2 regions of the Halomonas sp. 141 genome follow, and region 2 is predicted to be linked to the other one. Evidence: predicted binding sites of a transcription regulator. Region 2 holds the regulator's gene; the other holds the start of a gene.
The links. Region 2 encodes PhoB, which activates phosphate uptake and scavenging genes when phosphate is short. Its sites were predicted from a motif close to TGTCATANNNNTGTCANA; they were not measured.
Positions count from the first base shown of each region.

Region 1: phnD (phosphate/phosphite/phosphonate ABC transporter substrate-binding protein) is a predicted target of PhoB. The motif match lies at 4,527-4,544, and genes of this name have one in related genera.

Region 1 covers NZ_PINZ01000067.1:1,523-8,801, reverse strand. Annotated here, with positions in the region: gene CWI66_RS16705 (histidine phosphatase family protein) at 102-731, opposite strand; gene phnE (phosphonate ABC transporter, permease protein PhnE) at 744-1,559, opposite strand; gene phnE (phosphonate ABC transporter, permease protein PhnE) at 1,594-2,421, opposite strand; gene phnC (phosphonate ABC transporter ATP-binding protein) at 2,418-3,302, opposite strand; gene phnD (phosphate/phosphite/phosphonate ABC transporter substrate-binding protein) at 3,464-4,444, opposite strand; gene CWI66_RS16680 (bifunctional diguanylate cyclase/phosphodiesterase) at 4,575-6,323, opposite strand; gene CWI66_RS16675 (hypothetical protein) at 6,422-7,279, opposite strand, start outside.
Region 2 covers NZ_PINZ01000063.1:1,048-8,326, forward strand. Annotated here, with positions in the region: gene CWI66_RS16450 (NAD(P)/FAD-dependent oxidoreductase) at 1-1,135, opposite strand, end outside; gene CWI66_RS16455 (chorismate--pyruvate lyase family protein) at 1,223-1,795, shown strand; gene ubiA (4-hydroxybenzoate octaprenyltransferase) at 1,833-2,723, shown strand; gene phoB (phosphate regulon transcriptional regulator PhoB) at 2,820-3,509, shown strand; gene phoR (phosphate regulon sensor histidine kinase PhoR) at 3,512-4,807, shown strand; gene CWI66_RS16475 (hypothetical protein) at 5,125-5,436, shown strand; gene cysZ (sulfate transporter CysZ) at 5,716-6,462, opposite strand; gene phoU (phosphate signaling complex protein PhoU) at 6,533-7,258, opposite strand.

The DNA of each region.
Region 1 (7,279 bases), on a different contig from region 2:
GAGAAGCCTCGATAGGGTGTCTCTATCATGGCCCAGGTCACGCGTGCCCGCTAGCCGCCTATACGGAAGAGCATCCGTCAGGGCGTATCAGGCAACGCATCTCAGCGCCCGATCCACTCCACGAAGGTCGTTTCGCCCAGCGCATGGCGCTCGTGGCGTAGTCGACTCATGGCGGCGTAAGGCAGGTCCATCACCAGCCCGTGGGTCAGCGGCTGGGCAATCACCTGACGCAGCAGCGCGTTGCAGACGAATAGATGCGCCACCACCAGCACGTGCTTGCCCGGCGGGCGGCTCAGCAGGCGCTGCCACGCTTCACTCACCCGGGCATCCAGCGCCGCCAGGCTTTCCCCTTCCGGCGGCGCTGCCGTGGTGGGATCGTGCCAGAAGGCGTTCATCAGCGCGTGCCCCTCCTCGGCAAACACCTGGTCATGGGTCTTGCCTTCCCAGCGTCCCAGATAGAGCTCGGCCAGGTCATCGTCCACTTGCACGGGCAGGTCGAACTCCTCCCCCAACCACAAGGCAAACTCATGGCAACGCGCCAGGGGGGAGCTGACGATGGCATCGAACGGCGGCCTGCCATCGACCGTGTGACGCATCACGGCCGCCGTGGCCTGCTGCCAACCGGTTTCGCTGAGGGGGTGGTCGGTGCTGCCGCGCAGCATGCGGCCACCCAGTGGCTCACCGTGGCGCATCAGGTCGATGGTCATGATGTCGGCATCAGGAAAGCGCATGGTATCTCCCGGTCAGATGATGGCGTGGCGCACGCGGGCAGAGACCCACTCGGACACCAGCACGGTGGCAAAGATCAGCACGAAGATGACGCTGACCTGATTCCAGGCCAGGCTGTTGATCGAGGCGTTGAGCTGCAGCCCGATGCCGCCTGCGCCCACCAGCCCCAGCACCGTGGACTCACGAATGTTGATATCCCAGCGGTACACGCTGATACCGGCGAACGCGGGCATCACCTGGGGCAACACGCCGTAGTTCATCACCTGCAGGCGGCTCGCCCCGGTAGCGCTGATGGCCTCGACGGGCGTGGGGTGGATCTCTTCGATGGCTTCATAGAGCAGCTTGCCCACGAACCCAATGGAGCGTAGCGCAATGGCAATGATGCCCGCCAGCACGCCGGGGCCGAGAATGGTCACCAGCAGCATCGCCCAGATCAGCGAGTTGATGGAGCGTGACGAAACGATGATGGTCAACGCCAGGCTGCGCACCAGCGGGTGGGGCGTCGTGTTGCGAGCCGCCAGAAAAGCTACCGGGAACGCCATGACGATGCCCAGCGCGGTGCCTAGCGTGGCGATGTTGAGGGTGTCCCACATGGGCTTCCAGAGGACGCTGGCATACTCCCAGCGGGGCGGCATCATGCGGTTGATCAGGTCACTGCCCTGGCGGCCAGCATCCTCCACGAACACCCACATGGTGTTGTCGGAGATCACTTTCCAGCAGAGCAGGAAAAGGCAGACACCTGCCAGCCAGGCCACATACTGGAGCCACTGGGCACGGGTGGTGCGCCGCTGCCACTGCGGCACGCCTTGAGGGGAACTCGAAACAGGCATGGAAATTTCCTTTACGGGTTAAAGCATCGCAGCGCTACTGGGTCCAGCGGCGCACATGGCTGGAGGCGTATTCACTCATCAGCACGATGGCAATGATGATCAGCAGGATCGCCGCCGACGTGCCGTATTCGTAACGGCTCAGCGAGGTGTTCAGCGTGGCGCCAATGCCCCCCGCGCCGACGATGCCGATCACCGACGATTCACGGAAATTGATGTCCAGACGGTACATGGAGAGCCCGATCAAGCGCGGCATCACCTGCGGCTGCACCGCATGGTTCATGGTTTGCCACCAGCTTGCCCCCGTGGCACGCACGGCTTCGACCTGTTTCCAGTCCAGGTCCTCGATATCTTCTGCCAACAGCTTGGCCATGAAACCGATGGTGGCGAAGGCCAGCGTCAGCATGCCCGCAAACGGCCCGAAGCCGAACATCACCACGAACAGAATGGCGATGATGATCTCCTGAAACGTCCGCGAGATGGCAATGATGGCGCGGCACAGGGTATAGATGGGCAGCGGGGCAATGTTGCGTGCCGCGCCCAGGCCTACCGGGATCGCCAGCAAGACGCCGATCACGGTGGAGGTCAGCGTCATGGTCAGGCTTTCCATCAGCCCGGCGATGATGTCGTTCTGGCGACTGAGGAAATCGGGCTGCAAAAAAGCCCCTAGAAAGTTGAGCGCTCGGCCGGAGCCTTCCGCCACCCGCGCCCAGTTGACCTGCACCGACGACAGCGCCAGCACCAGATACACCACCACACCGATGGCCAGGCCCCAGCGCAGCCGTGGGTTTTCGATCAGCGGCAAACGCCGCCACTGACCCTGGCGCGCAGCTTGCTGGCGCGCCGTGGCGTCTGCCGTGCTCATAGCGCGCCTCCACTGGCGACCTGGGCGAGCGGCCGCGCGTCATGGTGTGCTTTGGCTGCCGACGTGGGCGCTGCCGATGTGGGCGCAAGGGCTACCTGCGATGGCTCATCTTCTTCGTAGGCGGGCTCGGGCGTGGTGTCCCAGTCCTCTTCCCCATAGATGGTGGTGAGGATCTCGCTGGTGAGTTCGCTGGGCTTGCCGTCGAAGACGATTTGTCCGGCACGCAGGCCCACAATGCGGTCGGCAAACTGCTGCGCCAGAGCCACGTCATGAATGTTGATGATGGCAGCCAGCTCGCGCTCGGCGCACAGCTCGCGAATCAGACGCATGATCTGGCGCGAGGTTTTGGGGTCCAGGCTGGCGGTGGGCTCATCCACCAGCAATAACTTGGGGCTTTGCAGCAGTGCGCGGGCGATGCCGACACGCTGGCGCTGGCCACCCGACAGCGCGTCGGCGCGCTTGTCGATGGCATGGGGCAAGCCCACCCGCTCCAACAGGCGAAATGCTTCAGCAACGGCTTCCTGGGGGTAGCGGCGCAAGAAGCTGCGCCAGAAGCCGACATAGCCCAGCTGGCCCGACAGCACGTTTTCCATGACGGTCAGCCGGTCGACCAGGGCATATTCCTGAAAAATCATGCCCATGGAGCGACGTGCGTGACGCAGGCGGCTGCCCGACAGCTTGGTCAGTTCGGTCTCTTCCAGGCGGATACTGCCCTGGCTGGGCTCCACCAGACGATTGACGCAGCGGATCAGGGTACTTTTGCCTGCACCCGATGGCCCAATCAGCGCCATCACTTGGCCTTTGGGCAGCGATAGGTGAATATCGGTCAGCGCGCGGTCGCCCGTCGGGTAACGCTTGCCAACGCCAGTGAGTGTCAACATGGGGAGTGCCTCGTTTGCTTGTCGCTCAAAACGCTTGTGTAGAACATCGATTCAAAGACAATTGATTCAAAAACAGCTTTTTCGAAAACAGCTGACTCGACTCCATAACGCGTCGGCCAGAAGGTTGCCCTCCTGGCCGACAGGGTCACGCAGCGCTGGAATCAATCGCAGTCGTAAGTGACGCCATTGGCATCGGCAATGGTGCGGATGACCGACCAGTGCTCTTCATAGCTGATGGGGATGAACTGCGCTTCGCCAGAGTTCTCGAACTCCGCCTGCAGGGCGGTGCCTTCCCAGTCGTAGCTGAAGAACGCATCCTGAATCTGCTGCTGCAGTTCGGGCGTCAGGTTGTGGGCGGTGCCGTATGCCGTGGTGGGGAAGGTTTCGGAGGTGTAGATCACCTCGTAATCGCCCTCGTTGATGACACCCCGTGACAGCATGCGATGGGCAACGGAGTTGGCAATGGCCGCCGCATCGTAATCCTTGTTGATGACGCCCAGGATGGAGTTGTCGTGGGAGCCGGAGAAAGCCGTTTCGAAGTCATCACCGGCTTCCAGACCGTACTCGGAGCGCAGCAGCGCGGACGGTGCGCGGAAGCCCGAGTTGGACGTTTCGGAAGTGAAGGCCAACTGACGACCCTGCAGGTCTTCCATGCCGTCGATACCGCTACCGGGGTAGGTGATGATCTCCATTTCGTAACCGTAGCTGCCATCTTCGGCCGCCATGATGGCGAAGGGACGGAAGCCGCCACAGTTGACCGCCACCGGTACGCCACCGGTGTTGAAGCCCGCCACGTGCAGACGGCCAGCGCGCAGCGCTTCCTGCTGGGCAGCATTCGACTGCACCGGGAAGAACTGAACGCGTTTACCCGTCGCTTCGCTCAGGTGATCCAGGAAACCCGCCCATACGTCGGCGTAGACTGCCGGATCTTCAACCGGCGTGTAAGCAAAGACCAGCGTGTCCGGATCGACCCACCGAGACTCATCGCTGGGGATATCGGCCACCATGTCGCCATCGTTGTCCACGTAGCGTGAAGAGAGATCGGCAGCCGCATTCATCGCACTGAAAGCGAAGGCACTGGCAACGGCAGCGCTGATCAGGGTGCGCGAGAGTGACACGGTAGAGAGACGAGAGGATTGCATGGATCACCTAACGGGGTAGTGAAGAGGTGGATGTATCCTGACGCCCCAGGATGACAGCGGCGAGTCTGGCGGATGACAACTTCGTGACGTCTACATGACACCCGCGTGAACGGACTGCCGCCCTGTCGGCTCACTGCCCCACGCAGCAGCCACGCCGTTCCACGAACAGGCTGTTCCCGGCAATCTTCTTCGCCTGATGCTTGAGTTCGGAGATTTGGCTGGCAATGTCCAGGGCCTTGCAGTGGCCCGGGTCACTGATGGGCTTGACGGCTACCGACACGCTGACGAAAGGGAAAAAGCTGACGCCTCCCTGACGGCTTTCGATGGAAAGCCCGCCTCTCTGGCGGTCCTCTCCTTCGTAGAAACTCGGGGCCATGGCCTCGAAGGAGGCCAGAATCTGCTGGCACACGCCCTCCCAGTGCTCCAGCGGTAACAGCATCATGAAGTCGTCGCCACCGATATGCCCGATGAAGCCCCCCGCGCTTTCCACCTGAGCCTGCAGCAGCCGCGACAGCGAGATGATCACATGGTCCCCGCGGGCATAGCCGTAGGCATCGTTGAACGCCTTGAAATTATCCAGACCCACGTAGGCAGCGGCAAAGCCATTGCCCTGGCTCAGATAGGCCGTGAGGGTTTCATTGATCAGGATGTTACCGGGCAGCCCGGTGAGCGGATTGGCATGGCGCGCCTGACGCACCTGGATGGCGGTGATCTCGCGCAGCAAATCGACGATATTGCCCATACCCAGATACTGCCCTTCGCCATCGACGATGACGAAGTCCTCCTGTTCGATGTCGCGGCTGTCGGTCAGCTGCTGGCTCAGCGTTTCCAAGGGCATGTCGGCGGCGGCCACCAGCATCTTGCGATCGGCGATGTCCAGCACGCAGCGCTTGGCGTACAGCGAATGGCTATAAGGGTTGGTGAACAGCGTCAGGAACCCGTTGCGCCGCACCACGGCAATGGGCACGCCCTGTTCGATCACGGCCACGCAGCGCAGATGCGGCGTTTCACGAAACCGTTCCGCCAATGTGGGCACTGACACACTGGGCGCCACGGCCTCCACGCTGCGCAGGACGGTATGCGCCGTACGCCCGGCGGGGGTTTTCAATTGCGTGGTGGCGGGCAGCAGCGTATTGAGCTGAACAGGCGGCTGAACGCTGGGACGTGCGAAGTAGAAGCCCTGCAACAGCGCCAATCCACGGTCCAGCTCCCACAGGCACAGGTGCTCTGCCGCGGTTTCGACCCCTTCTGCGATGAGCTGGCAGTCGAGGCTTTTGGCGACGTCCAGTATCGAGCGCAGAAACTCCCGCTTGGCGGGCTCCTGATCGATGCCGGAAATGAAATGGCGGTCCAGCTTGACGAAATCCGGGCGCAGCTCCGCCCAGTGGCGCAGGCTGGAGTGACCGGCCCCCAGGTCATCCAGGGCCACCTGAAACCCCATGTCGCGGTAGTGGGCCACCGCCTGGCGCATCAGGTCGTAATCGTGGATGGGCACGTGCTCGGTCAGCTCGATCACCACCCGCTCAGGCGGCAGGCCACTCTCCTGAATGAAGCCCAGCGTCAGCCCCTCGCGGAAATCACGCTCGACGATGGTCAGCGGCATGACGTTGAGGAACAGCAGCCCAGGGAGTGCGAGTTCGGCAAAACGGCGAATGGCGAGCCGTCGGCAAAGCAGGTCCAGCTCCACCAGCAGCCCGGCCTGGGTCGCCACGTCGAACAGCCTTAGCGGTGAATGCAACGGAGAGGTGCTGGGGCCACGAATCAGCGCTTCGTAGCCATAAATGGCCTGCTGATTGGCATCGACAATGGGCTGAAAAAGTACGTGCAGCTCTTCTGCCGCGATAATCTGGTTAAGCCACTGAGTTTCTTGTGCGGTCATGTGCCTGCTGCCCTGTCAAACGTCAACGATCCCTATGACTTGTCAACTCCATCAGGAAGGTGCCAGGGCAGCAAGCGTGCGTCATTTACATGACATTTTCATGACGAACCATCGGTTGACCCCTTCATGCCGGGGATGTCCGGCGGCGGAAACACCGCGTCGCCACCGCGGGCATCCAACTGACGAATATCGGTGGGACGACCGTTCTCGTCGAGACTGACCAGGCCTATCCCACTGGCATTCCACAGCCGCTCGCCAGCGCTGGCCTGCTCGGGGGCCCGAGGGTAGATGCTGAGCTTGCGCCGCTGGGTAAACCAGTTGAGCGGCGACAGCGGCGCGTATAGCCAACGATTGAGCCGGTCGAAGGTATCCAGCAGCCGCCGAGGGAAGGTGTTTTTCACGCCGCTGGAAGTGATCTGCCACAGATGCGGGGCCTGCTCCTGCCCGCGTACGACGATGTCGTAGGCAAAGGAGTAGTGCACGTCCCCCGACAGGATCACGTAGTTGCCGGGTGTCTTGGAGTGCCGCCAGATGTGCAGCAGCACGCTGGCGGCACCGCGATGGGCCATCCAGTTTTCGGCATCCACCATCAACGGCTTGCCGGCCAGGGTAAACAGCTTTTGAATGCCCTCGATCAGCTTGACCCCGAACATCGGGGCAGGCGAGACGATCACCGCGCTGGGGGTGCCCAACAGCGCCTGCTGCATCTCCATGAGCGCCTCCCAGTCCATCAGCCCGGAGGGCCGTTTGGGGTTGCGCTCACTGCGCCAGCGGCGCGTACGGGTATCGAGCACGATCAGCGCGGGGGCGCCTGGCACCTGAAACTCCCACCCTTGAAAGCGCAGAAGCCGCTCGATCACGCTGTCCTGGGCCTGGGGGCTCAAGGTGCCCGACCCATCGAACAACGTACCGACCTGATGCATCAGCGGGTTGAGTTTGTCCGGGGCATTGCCCCA
Region 2 (7,279 bases):
CGCAGCCCCCTGTCAACGCAAAACCAATCAAACGACCGTCTTTATCTTCCGCCAGCGCCGTTAAATCCTGCCCATGGCCTTCCACTCGCCAGTGCTGCGGTGTGCCCACTGGCGGGTAGGCTACCACCGGGAGCAGAGGCGTTTTGACGATGATCGGCCAGGCGCCGAAGCTTACCGGGGTGGGTGAGCCGCCCAGCGTGGCCGCCAGCGCTTTGGCACTGGCTTGCAGCGGCTGGACGTACATGGCGTTCACGCCGTCGATGCAGGCCACGTCGCCCAATGCGTACACGTTCGGCTGGCGAGTGCGAAGCAGCCGGTCCACCTCGATACCGCGGGCGCTGACCGCGAGTCCGGCGGCCTCGGCCAGCGCCGTGCGGGGCGCCAGTCCCGTGGCCAACAGGACGATGTCCACCGTATGGCGCTCGCCGCTGTCGAGCTGCAGTACCAGGTCGCGGTCGGCATTCATGGATAGGCTGTCCAGCGTGCGCCCCAGTGCCAGTTGCATGCCTGCCGTTCGAAAGGTTTCGGCCAAGGCATGGCCCAGCGGATCGGGCAGCAGGCGCGGCAGCGGGGTGCTCTCTGGCGCCACCAGGGTGACGTGGTGGCCGCCCGCATGGAGGTCGTTGGCGAATTCGCAGCCCACCAGGCCCGCGCCAATGATCGCCACTCGGCTTGGCTGGGCGAGCGCTGCATACAGGCGGCGGTAGTCATCCAGGTCGTTGACCGTGAAACAGCGCCCTTTCAGCGCATCGGGTATCTGGAACGGTGTGCGCGGGGCCGCGCCGGTGGCGAGCACCAGGTGCTCGTAGCGGAGCAGGGTGCCGTTGTCCAGGCGCAGCATCTGGTGTTCCAACGCCAGTTCGACGACTTGCGTGTGGGCCATGAGCTGGGCATTCAGTTCGTCGGCGAGCGCTTCTGCGCTGCGCTGCGCCAGCTTTTCGGGGCTCAACCGCTTGGCGAAGCCCGTGGACAGCAGCGGTTTGCTGTACTCTTCGCCACGGTCGGCGCTAACCAGCGCGATGGTGCGAGAATCTCCCTGGCGGCGCAGCGCTCGCGCCAGGCCAATACCGGCCATGCCAGTGCCGACAATGACCAGCTCGGCATGTGGGGATTCGCTCAAGTGTGAATCGGGCATATCGTTATCCGGGGGTAAGGAACAAAAGCCTGCCAAGCCATCATGTTACACTAGCCTTCTTTCCAATTGACTGCTCTGGAGGCTCAGGTGACGCTCGTTGAGTTGCCACGCCCTGCGTTTTCGCTACCCCCCCACTGGCGGCCGGTTGCCGCTGCGCGGCCTGCCATGAGTGCGGCCTGGTGGCAATGGGTGGCCTCGACCGACTCCCTGACGGCGCGCCTGATGGCGGCCGGAGCGCCGAGCCAGTTCCGCGTACGCCTGCTGCGTCAGACCATTGGCCTGCCGTTTCAGGACGAAGCCATGGCGCTGGGCATCGCTCCACGTCGCCATGCCTGGCTACGCGAGGTGGCGCTGTGCATCGACGGCACCCCCTGGGTGGTGGCGCGATCAGTGGCACCGCTGGAGCAGCTGCAGGGCAAAGGCCTGGGGGCCTTGGGCGAGCGTTCGCTGGGCAGCTGGTTGTTTCAGCAGCCGGACCTGGTGCGCGGGCCGTTGCAGGCCACGGTGTCGCTCCCGCGCTTCACGGCGTGGGGTGCCCCCGCCAAGGGGCGTAGCCAGTGGGGGCGTCGCTCGGTCTTTCAGCACGCGGGGTTGTCGCTGCTGGTTCAAGAGTATTTTTTATCGACCATGGCCGATGCGCTGAGCCTGCCCTCGCGCTAGGCTATTCTGGAGTTTCTTTCACGAGGTAAGCATGAGCATGGACCGTTCTCTATTGCGGCCAACGGGTTGGGCCCGGCTGGCAGACTTTATTCAGCTGATGCGCCTGGATCGGCCCATTGGTACCTGGCTGCTCATGTGGCCGACGCTCTGGGCGCTGTGGGTGGCTGCAGAAGGGGTACCGGGCCGCTCTGTGCTGATCATCTTCATTGCCGGTGTCTACGTGATGCGGGCTGCGGGCTGCGTGGTGAACGACTATGCCGACCGCCATGTGGATGGCCACGTCAAGCGTACTCGCCAGCGCCCCATGGCCACGGGGCGCATCAGCGAAACCGAAGCCCAGCTGCTGTTCGTGGCGCTGGTCGCCGCTGCCTTCATCCTGGTGCTGCTGACCAACTGGTTCACCGTGCTGCTGTCGGTGGGCGGCGTGCTGCTGGCTTTCGTGTATCCGTTCATGAAGCGCTACACCCACTTCCCGCAGGTGGTGCTGGGCGCGGCCTTTTCCTGGGCCATTCCCATGGCGTTTGGCGCGGTATTGGGCCACGTGCCTCTGGAAGCCTGGCTGCTGTTCAGTGCCAACCTGCTGTGGACCGTTGCCTACGATACCCAGTACGCCATGGTCGACCGTGACGACGACCTGAAAATCGGCATCAAGTCGACCGCCGTGCTGTTTGGCCGTGCTGACCGGCTGATCATCGGAGTGCTGCAGGCAAGCGTGCTGATGCTGCTGAGCTGGGTCGCGCTGCGCGTCGGGCTGGGAGGCTTTTTCTGGCTGGGGTTGCTGGGCATGGCGGCGACGTTCGTGTACCAGCAGCGGTTGATCGCCGGGCGCGATCGTGACCGCTGCTTTCAGGCCTTTCTGAATAACCACTGGTCGGGTCTGCTGGTCTTTGCAGGTATTGCCTTGAGCTGGTGGCCGGTAGCGGGCTAAATTGACTGGGTGTCATGGAACTGTCATCAAGTCATGGTGTTATCGTCACACGCATGTCATTGAACCTTCCTGAATAGAGCACCGTGAGGCCCTGGAATGACCGCCAAGACCGTACTGATCGTCGATGATGAGGCGCCGATCCGCGAAATGATCGCCGTGGCGCTGGAGATGGCTGACTATCGCGTGCTTGAAGCGGACAACGCCCAGGATGCCCACGCCATGGTCGTCGATCACCAGCCCGACCTGTTGCTGCTGGACTGGATGATGCCGGGCACCAGCGGCATCGAGCTGGCCCGTCGGTTGAAGCGCGAAGAAGCCACCGCCGAGCTGCCGATCATCATGCTGACGGCCAAGGGCGAAGAGGACAACAAGATCCAGGGCCTGGAAGCGGGTGCCGACGACTATATCACCAAGCCCTTTTCCCCCCGTGAGCTGGTGGCCCGCCTGAAGGCCGTGCTGCGTCGGGCCACGCCGCGTGGCGTAGAAGACCCCATCGAAATCAATGGTCTGCTGTTGGACCCGGTGAGCCACCGGGTCAGCGCCCATGGCAAGGCGCTGGAAATGGGGCCTACCGAGTATCGTCTGCTGCAGTTTTTCATGACCCATCAGGAGCGCGCCTACACGCGCAGCCAATTGCTTGACCAGGTATGGGGTGGCAATGTCTACGTGGAAGAGCGCACCGTGGACGTGCATATTCGTCGTCTTCGTAAAGCGCTGGGCGAGCCTCATCAAAATCTGATTCAAACGGTGCGCGGTACCGGGTACCGGTTCTCTGCGCGAGTGTAAGCGTGCGCCTGTGGAGCCGTGAGATCTGGCGCATCATCTGGCTGGCCCTGTTGGGCCTCTGCCTGGGATGGCTGGTGGATTACCCTGGCGTCGGGCTGGCGGCGGGGCTGCTGTTTTGTCTGGTCTATCATCTGCGTCAGTTTCGGGCGCTCTTCCTTTGGCTGACGCTCCACCCCCACGATGAGCCTCCGGCGGCCAAGGGCATGTGGGGAGAGCTGTTCGACCGCCTCTATCGCTACCAGAAAAGCCAGCGCATTACCCAAAGCCGTTTACGGGCAACGCTGGCGAGAATTCAGGAGTCCTCCGAAGCCATGCGCGATAGCGTGGTGATGCTGGACCGCCACGGCGACCTGGAGTGGTGGAACAGCGCGGCCACCGACATGCTGGGGCTGCAAACCGCCCACGACCGTGGCCAGCACATCACCAACCTGCTGCGCGACCCTCGCTTCATCAGCTACTTCAATGCCCGCGATTACAGCGAGCCGCTGACGCTGACCTCGCCGATCGACGAGCGGCGTATCCTCCAGTATCAGATCACCCTCTACGGCGATGACGAGCGGCTGGTCATGGCCCGTGATATTACGCGTCTACACCGCCTGGAGCAGATGCGGCGTGACTTCGTCGCCAACGTCTCCCATGAACTGCGCACTCCGCTGACCGTGCTGTCGGGCTACCTGGAAACCTACGGCGACCTCAAGGAGCTGCTGCCTCCCCGCTTGGGTAAAGGAATTGTACAGATGGAGGAGCAGACGCGGCGGATGCAGAACCTGGTCAATGACCTGCTGCTGCTGTCACGGCTGGAAATCGACCAGGGCGGCGACGATCACCAGACGCTGGCCGTAGGCCCCATGCTCGACAGCATTCGCCGAGACGCTCTGGCGCTCTCGAGGCAGCAGCACAGTGTGCAGGTCATTCTAGAGAGCGACGCTGGCTTGATCGGCAGCGAGCAGGAGCTGCGCAGCGCCATTTCCAATCTAGCCTTCAATGCCGTGCGCTATACCCCGGAAGGCAGCCAGATCACGCTGCGCTGGTCGGTGGCCGCCAACGGCAACGGGTGTATCGAGGTCGAGGACGATGGCGATGGCATTGATCCGGTGCATATCCCCCGCCTGACCGAGCGCTTCTATCGAGTGGATAAAGGGCGCAGTACGGCAACAGGAGGGACGGGTCTGGGCCTGGCCATCGTGAAGCACGTGCTGCTGCGCCACGAGGCCCAACTCAATGTTGAATCACACCCGGGCGAGGGAGCTGCCTTTCGCTGTGTGTTTCCTGCCAGACGCGTTACCGGGCCTGCTTGAAGGCTCGACTTCACTGAACCCCCTTCTTTTGCATAACACCTGTATAAGTGTGCCATATTGGCATAGAACTCTGGTCACACCTCACTCATGTGTCATTTTTAACCACTCAAAGCGCCTGTTCATTGCTTCTCAGCGGCCTTGTTCGCCTCTTTGTTTTTTTAATAAGTTTTTGAAATTTATGGATTTTTAATTTTTCTGGCATGTGTGGCATAGCGCATGCAATATTTTGAGTAAGGAAGATTACCGCAGGAACTGGTAAGACATGAAGTCACTCTTCCTTAACTATGCGGTATTAACAGCGATCGAGGAGGCGGAATATGATGTCCAAGGAACTACTCAAGAAAGCTGGTATTTTAGGTGTTTCTTTTGGCCTGATGGCAAGTCCACTGGCATTTGCAGACACCACGGATCACTCATCCATCGACCAGAATCAGGATGTAACCGTCGAAGATGAGCCCATGAACACACAGTCTGGTACGGCTGAGCCCGGTAGCTACGACACAGAAGACCTGACCACTGATCACGGCACACAAGGTCCCGACGTCGTGGATGAGCCAGAGTCTACCAACATGAGCGGCGGTGCCGAGTACACTCCGGAAGATGTGGTAGAAGAAAATAGCGGCAGCTAAACGTAACAATTCTTTGCAAAGCTGAAAAAAACTCTTACGCTTAGGAGTGAGCAAACTGAGGGCAAGGATGTCCCATAGCAAGGATGCTCACCGATTCAAGGATGAATCAGAAAACGGTCAAGACACTGGTCAGGGTAAATTCCAAGGTTGGAGTCCCGCAAACGGAGAGGAAGCCAGCAGTCAGTATCGTTCATAAGTAAGAGTGGTCGAGACCCCGCCTAGCGGGGTCTAATTTTTTGTGCCTGCTATATGGGCGGCCCTGTGATGAATGGCTCTGATTCAGAGCGCCGAGCCTGCCGCCTTATCCCGCGTGTCCAGTGTGCCACGATAGTGGCGGTCCCACATGAGGACTGCGCCTGCGACGGCGCCTGGAATCAGGAACAGGTTGGCCAAGGGGATCCAGGTGATGAGCATGACCAGCCCGCCATATGTCATGCTCGGCCACCAGCGCCGTGAAAGCCTGCTGCGCATGTCCTTGAACGACACTTTGTTGTTATCCATCGGGTAGTCCAGATAGGTAATGGCCATGACCCAGGCAGAAAAGAGCGCCCATAAGGGAGGCGCGAAGACGTTCAAGCCGGGAATCCAGCTGAACAGGAACAATACGGCCATGCGCGGCAGAATATAGCTCAGCTTGACCAGCTCTCGACCCACGGCGTCCAGCGCCGTTTTGGCCAGCCCTCGGTCATCCAGAGGCTCACGCCCGGTGGCCTGGCGCTCTACCTGAGCCGCCAGAAACCCATAGAAAGGCGCTGCGATCAGGTGAGTCACCAGGGTGAAGCTAAAAAAGATCACCACCAGCAAGCTGATGAAGAATAGCGGCCAGATCAGCCACGACAACCACTCCAGCCAGCCAGGCACCATGGCCATGCTGCTCTCCAGCCAGCCCGAAAAGCGTGTGAAGAGCACGTAAACCATACCCGTATACACGAGCAGATTGACCAGAATGGGTAGAAAAACATAGCGCCTTAGCCCGGGCTGATACACCAGGCGGGTGCCTTGCCCCAATGCGTTGAGTGCATTCACGCGACATTACTCCCTAAAAAAACGCCCAGACAATGGTCTGGGCGTATTGCAGGAGGGTTTGACGGCCAGGTCAAGATTTTTTCATGACCTTCTGTTCCAGGGTGTCTGGGTCACTGTGGCGAATATCCAGGCCTTTCACCAGGTACACCACGTATTCCGCCAGGTTATTGGCGTGGTCGCCCACCCGCTCCAGGGCGCGCAGCACCCACATGATGCTCAACACCGAGCTGATGGAGCGCGAGTCTTCCATCATGAAGGTCATCAGCGAGCGCATGGCGCTGCCGTATTCGTCGTCCACCGATTCGTCTTCGCGAACGACCTGCATGGCCAGCTCGGTATCGAAGCGGGCGAAGGCGGTCAGGGCGTCACGCAGCATCTTGCGCACGTGCTCGCTGATATGGCGGACTTCTACCAAGCCACGAATGGCACCGCTGTTTTCACTTAACAACAGTGCATTGCGGGCAATCTTGCTGGCTTCGTCGCCGATTCGCTCCAGGTCCGAGGTGGCACGGATGACCGCAAGTACCAGCCGCAGGTCCGATGCCGCCGGCTGACGGCGAGCCAGCACTCGGGTGCACTCGTCGTCGATTTGCAGCTGCAGGTCGTTGACCTGACGGTCATTGTCGCGCACTTTTTCCGCCAGGCGGCTGTCGCCCTCCAGCAGAGCATGCACCGCATCCTGCACCTGCTTTTCCACCAGACCGCCCATGGCCATCAGGTGGGTCTTCAGCTCTTCCAGCTCCTGGTTGAACTGGCGAGAGATGTGTTGGCTGTGTGTCTCGCTCGTGATATCCATTGAGCACTCCTGACGTATCGT